DNA from 2 places in the Bacillus sp. L381 genome. Region 2 is predicted to be linked to the other one. Evidence: riboswitches for the same ligand, from Rfam matches in the RefSeq annotation. Region 2 holds a riboswitch; the other holds the start of a gene.
The links. A riboswitch is a leader RNA that binds a small molecule or an ion and turns the genes downstream of it on or off. The one in region 2 is predicted to bind thiamine pyrophosphate.
Positions count from the first base shown of each region.

Region 1: linked by a shared signal. The riboswitch ahead of thiC (phosphomethylpyrimidine synthase ThiC) and the one ahead of QRX25_RS07455 (acetylornithine deacetylase) in region 2 are both predicted to bind thiamine pyrophosphate.

Region 1 is NZ_CP127224.1:868,736-875,550, forward strand. Features, by position in the region: gene QRX25_RS04300 (Na+/H+ antiporter NhaC family protein) at 1-921, shown strand, start outside; gene QRX25_RS04305 (Type 1 glutamine amidotransferase-like domain-containing protein) at 1,002-1,700, shown strand; TPP riboswitch at 1,750-1,860, shown strand; gene thiC (phosphomethylpyrimidine synthase ThiC) at 1,981-3,753, shown strand; gene QRX25_RS04315 (FAD-binding oxidoreductase) at 3,795-5,150, opposite strand; gene QRX25_RS04320 (FbpB family small basic protein) at 5,405-5,590, shown strand; gene QRX25_RS04325 (ABC transporter substrate-binding protein) at 5,587-6,815, shown strand, end outside.
Region 2 is NZ_CP127224.1:1,455,971-1,464,335, reverse strand. Features, by position in the region: gene pgeF (peptidoglycan editing factor PgeF) at 1-776, opposite strand, end outside; gene QRX25_RS07460 (YlmC/YmxH family sporulation protein) at 931-1,182, opposite strand; gene QRX25_RS07455 (acetylornithine deacetylase) at 1,243-2,523, opposite strand; TPP riboswitch at 2,596-2,701, opposite strand; gene QRX25_RS07450 (ABC transporter ATP-binding protein) at 2,707-3,504, opposite strand; gene sigG (RNA polymerase sporulation sigma factor SigG) at 3,633-4,415, opposite strand; gene sigE (RNA polymerase sporulation sigma factor SigE) at 4,556-5,275, opposite strand; gene spoIIGA (sigma-E processing peptidase SpoIIGA) at 5,333-6,262, opposite strand; partial or broken gene QRX25_RS07430 (S8 family serine peptidase) at 6,477-8,365, opposite strand, start outside.

The sequences.
Region 1 (6,815 bases), 590 kb from region 2:
AGCTTGGAAAAAACAGAAAGGAACGGACAAATTCCTTCTCGGGAACATAATAAACATACGGAACCGATCCCGCAGAACAGCGGTGTATTGCTTTCAAAAGGCTCCGGCTCATTTAACATGGAAACAGGGACGATCCCGGATATTCACGGAGGACACACGGGGATGTTCGAAAAGGGCGGGGATGTACATGCTGACCAGCAGGAGGAGTTAGATTCGGCGCACCGTGCTTATATTAAGGAAACACCGATTCGGCCGTGGAATTTAATCATTCCAATCGGGCTGTTTTTACTGTTAACACTGTTTCTCAGCTGGTGGGACGGCCATTCAAAAGCACAAGGGTTTTTGAATGCTTTTATCAAAAGCGATATGCTTGGCGTCATGTTAACCGCATTATTGGCAGCGGTTATTGCAGCATTTGCTCTTTTTATGTTTCAGCGTTTTCACGCAAGCGAGCTTGTGACGCATTTTATTAAGGGCGGAAACGAATTGGTAAACGTTATTATTATGTTATCGCTGATTTGGGCCGTAACAGCAGTATCTGAGGATCTGGGGTTTTCGAAATATGTTACTTCTCATTTAACGTCATGGATCCCCCATATGTTTATTGCGCCATCTCTTTTTATACTTGGAGCGGTTATATCCTATTTTATCGGATCATCTTGGGGGACTTGGGGGCTTTTAATGCCGCTCGGCGTGACGCTGGCGGTTCAGTCGCATACCAGCTTATTATTAGCGATTGGGGCCGTTTTTGCCAGCGGAACATTTGGAGCGTTTGCTTCCCCTCTCAGTGATAATACGGTGACAACCTGTACGGTTTTGGGGATCGATGTTGTGAAGTATGCCCGTTCGAAGCTTGTTCCGGCGCTTATCGCTGCAGGGATCTCCGTTGTTTTATACGGTGTCTTTTCATTTTTCAGATAACAAAGAAATAATTTGAAGGCGGCATCCGGAATGGGATAACGCTTTTTTAAGTTATACTTGAGAAAAAAGAGGTGATGGCGATGAAGCAGATTATTGCATTGGGCGGCGGGGGGTTTTCCATGGAGCCGGATCATCTTGTGCTGGATCAATATATTTTGGAGCAGTCGGTGAGACCAGAGCCGAGAGTTTGTTTTTTGCCGACGGCAAGCGGAGATTCGGAGAATTATATCGCCAGGTTTTATCAGGCCTTTCATAAGCTGGAGTGTGAGCCTGATCACTTGTCGCTGTTTAAACCGCCTCGTTCTGACCTCAGATCTTTTCTCATGAAGAAAGATATTATATATGTCGGCGGCGGTAATACCCGCAATATGCTTGTCTTATGGAAAGAGTGGGGGCTTGACCTTATTCTTCGTGAGGCTTGGGAAAGCGGCATCATCCTGGCGGGCCTCAGCGCCGGGGCGATTTGCTGGTTTGAAGAAGGTGTGACGGATTCAGCGGGAGATTTGAGAGAGCTGCGAGCTTTAGGGTTTTTGCCGGGCAGCTTTTGTCCGCACTATGACGGAGAAGAGGAGCGCAGACCGGCGTATCACCGTCTGATTTCAGAAAAGAAACTCCGGGAAGGCTATGCCGCTGATGACGGCGCTGCGCTGCATTATAAAGACGGTCAGCTGTTCCAAGCTGTCTCTTCCCGGGAAACGGCAAAGGGGTATCGGGTTTTTGATACCGAAGAAGGCGTTAGGGACACAGAGCTTATGACCGCTTCGTTATCTGAATTTTAATAATATGCTTTTTTTTGTATACAACTTATGTTACGATGAAACCGAAATTCATAGTTACTGGGGGTGCCCGTTTAAGCGGGCTGAGAGAGAAGCGGCGGCTTCTTAACCCTTTGGACCTGATCTGGTTCGTACCAGCGTGGGGAAGTAAAGGTTTTATTATTGTTGATGAAAACAATAATAGTTTCTTTCTGACTGCAAAACCGGGTTCTCTATTGAACCCGGTTTTTTGTGCTGGTGCTGAGCTTGATTCTGTTATTCAAATGATAAAGGAGAGATTTGTATGCAAAATCAATCAGTACAGCAAGCGAACATTTCCATTATGTCGAGTTTTTCAGGCAGTAAAAAGGTTTATGTAAAGGGTTCTTCGCCTGGCATACGAGTGCCGATGCGGGAAATCAGCCTGAGTGCGACAACGGGGGCGTTCGGTGAAGAGGAGAATCCGCCGGTCCGTGTTTATGATACGAGCGGACCGTATACAGACCCGGATGTACAGATTCATATTCATGAAGGTCTCAGGCCGGTCCGCACAGAGTGGATTACCGGGCGCGGCGATACAGAGGAATATGCTGGAAGGACTGTAAAGCCTGAGGACAACGGCTATAAAAAAGAAGATCATACTGCCGAATACCCCGGTTTACAGCGGAAGCCGCGGCGGGCCAAGGCAGGGAAAAACATAACACAATTGCATTATGCGAGAAAAGGCATCATTACGCCGGAAATGGAGTTTATCGCAATACGCGAGCATGTTTCTCCCGAATTTGTGAGGGAAGAGGTGGCGAGCGGCCGGGCGATTATTCCTTCTAACGTCAACCATCCGGAAAGCGAGCCGATGATTATCGGCCGGAATTTTCATGTGAAAATCAATGCAAATATCGGCAACTCGGCTGTTACGTCTTCTATCGAAGAAGAAGTCGAAAAAATGACGTGGGCGATTCGCTGGGGCGCTGATACGATGATGGACTTATCGACGGGAAAAGACATTCATACGACACGTGAATGGATCATCCGCAATTCCCCCGTGCCTGTGGGGACGGTGCCGATTTATCAGGCGCTTGAAAAAGTAAATGGCGCTGCCGAGGATTTAACGTGGGAAATTTATCGTGACACACTGATTGAGCAGGCGGAGCAGGGCGTGGATTATTTCACCATCCATGCCGGCGTATTGCTTCGTTACGTCCCGTTAACGGCCAAACGCACGACGGGGATCGTCTCCCGCGGCGGGGCAATTATGGCGCAATGGTGCCTTGCTCATCATCAGGAAAGCTTTCTGTACACGCATTTTGAAGAAATCTGCGAAATCATGAAGACATATGATATTGCTTTTTCTCTTGGTGACGGGCTGCGTCCTGGTTCGATTGCAGATGCCAATGATGAAGCGCAATTTGCTGAATTGGAGACTCTCGGAGAATTGACGGAAATCGCATGGAAGCATGATGTGCAAGTGATGATTGAAGGACCGGGCCATGTGCCGATGCATAAAATTAAGGAAAACATGGACAAGCAGATGGAAATTTGTAAAGAGGCGCCTTTTTACACGCTCGGGCCATTAACGACAGATATCGCTCCGGGTTATGACCATATAACTTCGGCGATCGGCGCGGCGATGATCGGCTGGTACGGCACGGCGATGCTTTGTTATGTCACCCCGAAGGAGCATTTGGGCCTGCCGAATCGTGATGATGTAAGAGAAGGCGTCATTACGTACAAAATCGCGGCGCATGCCGCAGACCTTGCCAAAGGGCATCCGGGTGCTCAGATCCGTGATGACGCTCTGTCTAAGGCGCGGTTTGAATTCCGGTGGCGCGATCAATTTCATTTGTCGCTTGATCCTGAAAGAGCAATGGAATATCATGATGAAACGCTGCCGGCTGAAGGCGCAAAAACGGCTCACTTCTGTTCGATGTGCGGTCCGAAGTTTTGCAGCATGAGAATTTCTCAGGATATTCGCGATTATGCGAAAGAAAACGGTCTGACTGAAGACGAGGCCGTCAATGAAGGATTGAAGGAAAAAGCAAAAGAGTTTGCAGAGAAAGGAAGCCGTTTATATCAATAAAAAGAAAAGATGAGGATGGAGTGTGTCCATCTTCATCTTTTTTAGAAAAACGATAACCTTCGAAGCGGCGGGATGCTCTGCTCAAAGCGGAATACGTTTTCCGGGTCATACTTCGTTTTGACTTGACGGAGGCGGTCAACATTTTCTCCGTAATATGTCCGCAGCCAGTTTCTGATGTCTATATCAGGCCAATTCACGTAATCCCCCATCGTTTCTCTTGAAAGAGATGTTCTCAGCCCTTCGATCCAGCGGACGTTTTGTCTTTCCTCTTCAGGAGACGTCCAGCTTGTTAAATATTCCTGGGCAATGATTGCGTTTCGATAATAGAATGCCGTTTGATCCGAAGCGATTCGTCCGGCTGCCCCGCCGAGAGATTGCTGCCAGACACTGGCGTTTTTATTCGGAGCGTGCTGCAAGTAGCGCTTTAAAGTGGAAATTGCGCGTGTTGACAAAGGTTTTTCAATAAAGGATCCTGACCGCTTTATCTTTTGCGGCTCATTGCCTCCCCGTCTGTTAAAAAAGGCTGCCGCTCTAATAAACGGAACTGTCTTGACCATGCCGCTTCTCGGGTTTCCCGCTTTCATTAACGGAGCCAGCAGTTCTTTCAGCTCATCTTTTGTCCCGATAAATTGGCCGAGCGCTTCTATGCGGTTGACTTCCTTAGGCCAAAACTGAATTGATGAAGTAAGCCGGTTATCTGTAAATGGAGCCCACTGCTGCCACGTATGAAATACTTCGTCGAAATCATCCCAGTCCCAAGTGACAGAAAAAACAGTCACGTACGAAATCGGCACGGCTTTAAATATCATGGATGTGACAATGCCGAAGTTGCCGCCGCCTCCGCCCTGAGACGCCCAAAATAAATCAGAGTGCTTTGCGCGGTTGACTGTGATCAATTCGGCACCCGCTTTTTCGTCTGCTATGATCATCTCGAGCTGAAGGAGACGATCGCAAGTAAGGCCGGCAGACCTTGTTAAATATCCGATTCCTCCCCCAAGCGTCAGCCCCGTGATTCCCACATTTGCGATGGTTCCCGCAGGAAGGGTCAAGCCGTACCGCCAGAGTGTCCGGTACACATCTCCCAATTCGGCACCCGCTTCAATCGAGACCAGCCGCTTATCCTTATTCACTCTTATTTTCTTCATTTCACTGAGGTCAATGACAAGCCCGTTATTTAACAGGGAAAAATTCTCGTAGCTGTGTCTTCCGCCTCTGATGCGGAAAGGTACGTTATTCTCACGCGCCCATTTCAGCGCATTGACGGCATCAAGTTTGTTTTGGCAAAACACAATGATGTCTGGATATCGTTGCAGGTTTAAGTTGATATTGGTTCTTGCTTCATTATAGTCCGGGTCATCCCTTCTGACGATGCGCCCGGTCAATGTTGTCTTTTCCACACTCTCACTCTCTTTCACTCGTGTTCTGCTATTTTTTCTAACATATGCGGAAAAATAAGAGAGTGTATGAGGAAAACCCCCGGGAGGATACGTTATTTGAAATTATAGTTGACAGGTAGGGATTGTATGAATTAACATAATCATTACATATTTCCAAACGATGGCTGATCGGATCACCGAAGGCCCTTATCTTGTAAACAGATAAGGGCCTTTTTTGCGTAAAAGCCATTGAATGAAAAGCGGAGGGATGAAAAGTGGCGTTACAAAAGGCGACACAAGTGCGCAAAAAGAGTAAAAAGCGAAAAAAGTACAGAAAACACACATTGAATTTCGAACTGCTTGTAGAGAAAAACAAACGGGAGATTATGAGGAATCAAGAACAGATGGAGCAGATTTATATAAAGATAGATGAAAAGCATGCGGGGGTCCGATCAAAATGAAGAGGAACACATTGAAGATAAAAACAACGGGCATCTTACTCGCGTCGTCTGTAGCCTTCATGTTATCAGGGTGCGCGTTAGGGGGTGCAGGAGAAGAAGCATCTTCTGCAACGGATAAAAAGGAAGAAACACGTATCGCCCATGTCAAAACAAAAGAATTCAAAGCTTCTCATCCGGAGGCGCTTCCCGCAAAATCGAAAGCCAGAACCGACACTTTTGTTGCAGGGATATCCGCGCCGGGCGGGGTATTTCTGCCATACTTTTATGAAAACGGCTGGGACGGAAATGCGACAGATCCTATTTTTGAACCGTTAGTCAAACTGGATAAAAAGGGAAAGCCCGCACCGGCTCTTGCGGAAAGCTGGAAGATTTCCAAAGATCAGCTTACCTACACGTTCCGTCTAAGAAAAAATCTCGTTTTCAGCGACGGTTCGCCGCTGACCGCAAAGGATGTCGCATTCACTTTAACACTGCTGCATGATCCCGCATACGCGGGCTATGAAGATATCACCACGGCTTATATTAAAGGCGGTAAGGCTTATAAAGAAGGAAAAGCAAAGACGATAGAGGGCATTCATGTCCTTGATGACAGAACCATTAAAATCACGACCGAGAAAGTCAGTGCGAAGTCGCTGCTTCTTTTGGGAGGGCAGGTGCTGTCAGAAGCCTACTACGGAAAGAATTATCAATTCGGCAAACTGGATTATTTAAAAGAGCTTTATGCCAAACCGCTCGGAGCGGGACCTTATCAATTTACAGAATACCTCCCGGGACAGGAAATACGCTATCAGGCTAATGAACACTATTATTCCGGAAAACCGAAAACAAAAAAGCTGATTTATAAAATTATCGATCCGTCAACTTCCCTTCAGCTGTTTGAAACGGGTGACCTTGATTACGCTTCTTTTTCACCTGATGATGATACGGTTGAGCATTTAAAAAGCCTCGGTTTTGCGAATATCAGCGTATCTGTCGTGAATGATTACGGGCTTGTGTACGTTAATCATAAGCGTCCGCCTTTACAAGACAAGAAAGTGTCCCAAGCGCTTATTTACGGGCTTGACCGTCAAAAAATCGTCGATGTCCGCTTTAAACGCTACGGAGATGTCGCAAATGTGCCGGTGTCTCCGGTTTCGTGGGCTTATGACGATAAAGGCGTCAATCCGTACACGTTCAACCCGGAAAAAGCCAAGAAGCTTCTCGATGAAGCAGGCTGGAAAACGGG
Region 2 (8,365 bases):
TGTGAAAAGAATAATTCACGCTCTCGTTCAGTGCATAAACCGCTGACTGAAATGTTTTCTTCCGGAATGCCGCAATGTATCAGAAGAAGGCGGTTGACCTCTTTTAAATCAAGCTGATACTGGCCTTTTTCCGTTTCACATATGGCGGATTCAGCCGAAAAAGGCAGCGCCCGGACTTCATTGATGACGCGGTCGTCGACGGTATAGCTTCCTGCACTGATAGACGGACCGATGACAGCCTGAATATCTGTTAAGCGCGAGCCTTCTTCGTTTACCCAGCGTTCCGTCATGATGCGCCCGATTTGTCTGACCGTCCCCTTCCATCCGGCATGGGCAGCGCCGATAATGGAATTCACCGGGTCATAAAAATACAAGGGCACACAGTCTGCAAAACACAGGGCCAAAAAAAGATTCGTATCTTTCGTATAGAGCCCGTCCGTCCCGCGGAATGCGGAGGAATAGTCTCTCGCCCCTTTTCCTTTATCCCCGGCCGTCACGTGTCGGACGCGGTTTTCATGTGTCTGATCTGCGAATACCCAGGAATCCAGATCAGTACCGCATAAGGACGCTATGACTTCACGGTTTTTCACAACATCATGAGCTTCGTCCCGGACGTGCAATCCGGTATTTAATGACTCATACGGAGGATTGCTGACACCGCCGTTTTTGGTTGTGAATCCGGCGATGACCTTTGTGTTATGCTGATTCACACGATTCCAGTCTTCTATCATGAGTGCCGAGGGGGTGGTAAAACTAAACGGGTGATATGTATTCATGAGGATCCAACCTTTCGACAAACATTAAAAAAGCGTAATTTCCCACTCATTTTAACACAATTTCAAGCATACGTTTAGCGGCTGATTGAAAAATCGGATAAATAAATGTGCCGGAAACATTGAGATTTCCGGCATTTTACAAGTAAAGGGAGGATTACGCTCCCCCCTTTGGTTCGTTTACACGCACTAAGATGACATCTTCCCCAATTTTAACTATATTTCGCCAAGGAATGATCATTTCCTCTTCTTTTCCGAAAAAACCGAGAACTTTTCCGCTGCCGCCTAAAATAATCGCCTGAATTTTCCCCGTCGTCACGTTAATATCAATATCACCGATGCTGCCGAGCTTTTTTCCGTTCGACACGTTTACCACATCTTTTATTTGAAATTCAGATATGCTGATCATTCGTATCACGCCCTTCGCCCATTCTTTTTCCCATTATATGAACGGCCGGGCTGAACCTTGTCACATCGGGCAATCTTTTTTGCGGTTACACCAGGTGAGGATAAAGCTCAGCATGACTTTTGTATAGTCCATAAGCTCATCAACGGATACTTCCTCGTTTACGGAATGGGCGTTTTTTAAATCACCGGGCCCGTATATTACACTCGGAATCCCGGCATTATGAAGCCACCCTCCGTCAGTTACGGTTTGGGAAACATCAATGACCGGCTCCTGTTTTTTGACAGCTGAGTGTGATGCCGCCAGGACAGAAACTGCCGGATGATCGGGGTCGATTTCAAGCGCGGGGAACACCTCGCCTCTGTCTTCAATCATGGAAGATCCGCCCCATTTGAACACCGGCCTGTTCTCCCTGAGCCACAGATCGCTGTCAGAAACACGGTTTATATAGTCTTCGATTTCAGCGGCTGCTTGTTCGTGTGTTTCGTTCGGATAAAAGTGGACGGTAATCCATAACCGGCATTCATCGGCGACAAACGCTGCGTGTCTTCCCCCTTCAATGACGGCGGGGTTGATTGTATTGGTGCCGGGCGCAAAGCCGGGATAGCTTTTCGTTACCGCCCAGTGGCGCTCCAGCTCACCCAAGGCAGTGATGATTTTCGCCATTTTTTCGATTGCGCTCGCTCCGAATGCGCCTCCGCCCGCATGAATCAGATTACGCCTCATGCCGTCATGAAATGTTTTTTTGCTTTTCAATTCTATCCAGCCGGTGATTACACCGCCCTGCCCTTGAATATGCAGGCTGCTTGTATCCGCGACAACCGCAAAATCCGCGTGATAGCCGCGTTTGCAGCACTCCAGCGTCCCCGCCTCACCGACTTCTTCTCCGATCACAGACTGTACAATAAGGTCGCCCGCAAGCTTAATGCCCGCATCATGTATCAGCTTCAGAGCAAAAAGAACACACGCCAATCCCCCTTTCATATCAGCAGCGCCCCTTCCGATCAGCATGCCGTCTTTTACGAGCGGCTGAAACGGGTCAGAGTCCCAGTCTTCACCCTGAACCTCGGCGACGTCAATGTGTCCGTTTAAAATCAGGCTTTGATGCCGGTTTGAATCTGTCCCTTTTAAAACGCCGACTACGTTCGGATCTTCCGGATACACATCCCACATATCGACCGAGCAGCCGGTTTCTTTTAAAAATCCGGCCACCCACTTCTGAGCTTCTGCCGTATTTCTTGCCGGCGGGGCCGGAGTCGGAAAGGCTATCAACCTTTCAGCAATATGTATTAAGTCGTCCCGCCGTTTTTCCGCTTGGTGCAGCAGCATGTCAAGCTGATTCATTGAGCATCTCTCCTTTGGCTGTATCAAAAAAACCGTTTCATCAAATGAAACGGGTAAAAAACGGATCTTCCTCCGCTTTTTTCACCGCTTCCCTCCGCCGGCATGATCCGGATCAGGTCCGTTAAGGGTTGAGACAAACGTCTCTCTCAGCTGCATGGCAGCACCCCCAGGGTGAACGTTATGTTATTTTACGGATGATGCCGCTTTTACACGTGTTAAAAACGGGCGGCCGTTGTTCCATAAGACATTGACAGGCATATCAAAAAACGCTGTAAGCCGCTCATCTGAAAGCATGTCTCTGATTTTCCCGGAGGCGAACACCTCGCCTTGTTTTAAAAGCAGCGCCTGATCAAATACCGGCAGAATTTCTTCAGCATGATGGGTGACATAAAGGATGGACGGCGCATTTTCTTTTTCAGCGATAGACGTAATCGTGTCCAGCAGCTGCTCTCTTGCCATAAAATCCAGACCCGTCACGGGCTCGTCCAAAATCAGCAGTTCCGGATCAGCCATAAGCGCCCGCGCAATCAGCGCTCTTTGCCTTTCCCCCTGTGATAACGTCTCATACCTTCTGTCGGCGTAACTGATGGCGCCTAAATCCTTCAGAAGACCGATCGCTTTTTCCCTCACCTGTTCACTCGGGGTTTCGTACAGCCCGATTGAGGCGTACGCGCCGCTCAGGGCGATTTCAAAAGCGGAATCCGCGGTATATAATTTGTGCTGAAGTCCTGCTGAAACAAGGCCGATTTTCCTTCTGAGTCTGTCACCGAGCTCTGTTTTGCCGAAATGGTGGCCGAGCACCTGCATCTCTCCTGAAGTGGGGAAGTAATATGAGCATAACATATTCAGCAAAGCGGTTTTTCCGGCACCGTTTAATCCGTACAGCACCCAATTTTCGTTTTTCTCAACGCGCCAGTTGATATCTTTCAAGATCCATTTGCCGTTTCTTTTTAATGATACATTGTCCAGATGTAAAATCATTGCGGTTTCCCCCGTTTATTTATTTAAATTTTCTTAAAACTTTTACACATTAGAATACAGTACTTTTTTACAGACGTAAACCGGCGCATGAAAAAAGCCTTTAACACAATGTTTAAAGGCTTTTTCCGTTATTGATGGATATTCTTATTCATTTGTTTAATGGCTGCCTTTTCAAGCCTTGAGACCTGAGCTTGGGATATGCCGATTTCTTCCGCGACTTCCATTTGGGTTTTCCCCTGGAAAAAGCGTTTTCGCAAAATCATTTTTTCCCGTTCGTTCAGTCTTCTCATGCCTTCTTTCAAAGCCAGCTCCTCAATCCATTGTGTATCCTTATTGCGCTCATCACTGATCTGGTCCATCACGTAGATCGGATCGCCGCCGTCATTATAAATCGGCTCAAACAGTGATACCGGATCTTGGATGGCGTCAAGGGCAAACACAATTTCTTCATGGGGCACTTCAAGAACTTTGGCGATTTCCTCTGCTGTCGGCTCCCTGCTTGTCTCACTGATTAACCGCTCTCTTACTTGAAGCGCTTTATATGCGATATCGCGAAGCGACCTCGAGACGCGGATCGGATTGTTATCCCGCAAATATCTGCGGATTTCTCCGATAATCATCGGTACAGCGTATGTTGAAAACTTAACATTATGGCTGAGGTCAAAATTATCAATGGATTTCATTAGTCCGATGCAGCCGACCTGGAATAAGTCATCAACATACTCTCCTCTGTTGTTAAACCTCTGAATGACGCTTAAGACAAGGCGCAGATTGCCGTTTACAAGCTTTTCTCTCGCTGAATCATCGCCCTCATCCTGCAATTGCTTAAACAGCTTTCTCATCTCTTCATTCTTGAGCACCGGTAATTTGGAGGTATCCACCCCGCAAATTTCGACTTTATTTCTTGACACGTTTTTCCCTCCCACTAGGAGCTGCTGTACAACGTTAAGTATCTCCTCGGGTGGGAAAAATATGCACCGGCATTTTACAGAAATAAACATCCGTCTCCGACAATCCTTGCAGCAGTAAGGGCCGTCAGATGGAAAAAATTTTACACCATTTTGTTAAACTCTTTTCGCAGTCTTTTGATAATCCGCTTTTCGAGCCGTGAGATATAAGATTGTGAAATCCCCATCATGTCGGCTACATCTTTTTGGGTTTTTTCTTCTTCTCCGATAAGCCCGAAACGCAGTTCCATGATCTGCTTTTCTCTATCGTTTAATTGCTCAAGCGCTTTTTTCAGAAGTTTTTTATCCACATTGGCTTCAATGTCTTTTGTAATAATATCATCATCTGTACCGAGCACATCCGAAAGAAGCAGTTCGTTTCCGTCCCAATCAATATTCAGCGGTTCATCAAAAGACACCTCTGAACGGATTTTATTATTTCGGCGCAAGTACATTAAAATTTCGTTTTCAATACATCGTGACGCATAAGTCGCAAGTTTTATTTTCTTCTCAGGATTAAAAGTGTTTACCGCTTTGATCAAACCGATTGTGCCGATGCTGATTAAGTCCTCGATATTGATGCCCGTGTTTTCGAATTTGCGGGCAATGTAAACGACAAGGCGTAAGTTTCTTTCAATCAGGATGGCCCGCGCCGCCTGATCCCCGCTCGGCAGCTTTAATAAGAGCACCTGCTCCTCTTCTTTAGACAAAGGCGGCGGCAGCGCCTCACTTCCTCCTATGTAATACACTTCATCACTTTTCAGTCCGAGTTTCATCAGCCATTTATACCACAAATATGTCAGACGCAGCTTTAGTTTTTTCATCTTCCTCCCCCTTCTAAATACAACTCGTTTTGAGTATGATGAATAACAGACTTTTCGTCAGGATACATGTTTCACAGCCTTTCCGGTCAGCATCTTCGGATGAACGATTCCGTCAAATTCACCGTCCGCTGATAGTTGTTTCGTGCTGATGCCGATCAGGCATTTTTCACATGCGATCATCTCGTCTTTTGTTAAAATCGTGACGTAATCCGGCTTTAAACAGAGTAAAAATTGATTGTCCTGGCCGACGCCCCTGTATGGAATCAGCCTCAGCTTATCCGCATGGCGGAACGATTCATCAAGCTGCTCTATCACTTCAAGCGGACCAGCGGAATTGATGATGTCCGTTTCCTTTTCGCTGAGAATCGGAGCGAATTTGTCAATGTGGAGAATCATGACCGGCGTTTTCGTCAGCGGATCATACAGCTGATTTCCGGAATCCACCAAACCTTTCGCGCGGATTGTCTGTCCGCTGAATTCTGCCTGAACCATGACAAGTTCATCGTACTGAATGGACTTTGTCTCGATGTCTTCGATCCTCTTTTTCGAAAAAAACCATACGGCCGGAAATCCGATGACAACAAACATCCAGCTGATCGGGTCGCCGAAGCCGGTCTGGCTCGTGACCATGACGCCATTTTGCACAATTGATTCTGTCTGCAGCAGGGAATGTACGCCGATCATTCCCCCGCCGACGAGAAAGGTCGCGAAATAAAAGGCGAACAAATTTTGAAAAAAGTACCGAAACCGTTTAAACCCGAAAGCCGTAAGCACGATCACAACTGAAAATGCCATTTTTCCCGCCGGATGCTCCACGAAGGGAGAAGCAGGCGTAAACATCAGAAGTACAATGGTTGACCCGATGAAACCGCCGGCGGCCACTCTTCTTTTTTTGACCTGACGTTTTAAAATAAAGGCGGTTAATAAAAGCAAAAGAGAATCAAAACAAAAGTTCAACAGCCAAATGACATCCAGATAGATTTTCACATCTGACCCCTTTCCTCTTTTGTCTTACATATCTGTTTCTCTCTCTTGTTTCATAAGTATAAAGCAAGCTCTGTGGGAAAGTCTGTCAATTAATGTTGAGGGGAAAGTACAATTTTTAAGGGATAATCGTTTTATTTGTCGAGGGCCGGGGGGATTGATTCCTATTGACCGCCGCAACAAAAAAAGCGCTGCCGTGTCTTGGCAGCGCTCTGTTTTAATCGTTAATATAGAGTTTTCCTTTTGCTGTCTGTCTCGTTTCATTTCCGTAGTCGTCTCTTACGATAACGTCAATTTTTGCTCCGCTTGCTTTGATAGAAGAAGTCGCCGTCCAGTAACTCTCATATCTTCCCGGAGAAATTTCTCTCAGCGGAAGCTCCGTTGCGTTTAGGCTCCCTGCCCGCGCGTTTGTCAGAGGCAGACGGATAACGAAGGATGCGTCTAATTTCTTCCCGCTTGAAAAGGCGATTTTCACTGATTCTCCGGCTTTTAATTCTTTATCCGCTCCGGGAACCAGCCCCGAAATGACGGGAGCGTTGTAATTGACATCGATCACCGTCTTTTTCGTTGTTTTGTTACCCGCTTCGTCTGAGGCCGTGACCTTGATCTCATTGCTGCCGTTTTCCAAAAGGATTCTTGCTTGATAAGAGCCGTTATTCACTTCTGCTTTTTTGCCGTTCACCTTTACCTCTTTTAAATGGGCGTCATAAGCTTTTCCTTTTACGGTCACTGCTTCTTTATTAGTTTTATCTCCGTTTGCCGGACTGTCAATCGTCACATCCGGCTTATCCTGGTCCAGTATGACCGTGACAGGGCGTGACTCATCTGTTGATCCCCTGTCTGTCACAGATGCCGCCGTCAGCCGATTGGCATCTTTACGGAGTGTGACATCAGCCTGGAAATTGCCGTCTGCACCGGCTTTCGTTTCAGCGGCGGTTTTACCGTTATTGGTAAGGCGGACAGCGGTTCCCGGAGAGGCCGTTCCTTTTACCGTGATTGTCTTCTTGTTTGTAAACGACCGGTCATCAGGCGACGTAATGTCAGGCACAATAGCTTCGTAGTCGACCAGAGCCCGGATCATAAAGTTTCCGTCTGATTTATCGGCTTTTGACCAGCTGCCGTCGAGGTATTGCCAATTTCTGTTCGAATACGGACTGCCGTCATCAGATGACAGGGCCGGTGAATAAGGATCGGGTTTCGTCTGGCGGAACACTAAATAAAAATCCTTTCCGACCGCGATTCCTTTTGAGCTGAGATCCACTTTGGTCCATTCTCCGTTTCGAAGCGCTTCAGCTTGGAACGGACCGGCAATTTTGCTGCCCGGAGCCCCGCCAGGTCCGGATGAGTCATATACTTCTGCTTGAAATTCGGTGCCGCCCGGATCAGGCCAGTCCGCGCCCCAAAATTTAAAGAGACCTCCCGTCAGCATACCGTGTTCTTTTCCGTCTTTAAGCGTCATCTTGACCGCGGATTTGCTGCCTGCCTTAAAATATGACAGCGCGGCTTCTTCGGTCCCGTTATCATAGGCAATTTCCCCTTCATAGCCGATATACGGCTTAAGCTTGGCGTTTTTTTCAGCAGCTCCTTTGATATCAACAGAAAATTCACTGTTGTAAAAGCCTTTTGCGGCTGCTTTAATTGTATAGGACCCCTCGTACGCCTTAAGCGAATATTCCCCTTTATCATTTGTCACCGCCGGCTCAATTGCGGCATCCTCTACAACATAAAGCACAGCCCCTTCCACCGGTTCGCCTGTTGACTGATTGGTGATGGTTCCTTTTAACGTACCGGACGGCATTTGCTCCAAGGTAAAGTCTGCCTGTGCGGTTTTGTCTGATTGAATGGAAACTTGTTTCACAGCTGGCTTAAATCCGTAAGCCTCAGCTTTCAGCGTGTAGTTTCCCGCTTTATGAGACAGGCTGTAGCTTCCGGTTGCAGGGTCGGAATACACGGATTTCCCCGTCTCGGCGACACTGATTTGCGCTCTGAGCGGCAGGAGATTGGTTTCACGTTTCACCGTTTTCCCGGGTGATTTCACCGCTGGTTTAGCCTGTTTCGGACTGACAGCTTTTTTCTTCAGGTGACCGGGCGTTGTTTGCCTATTAG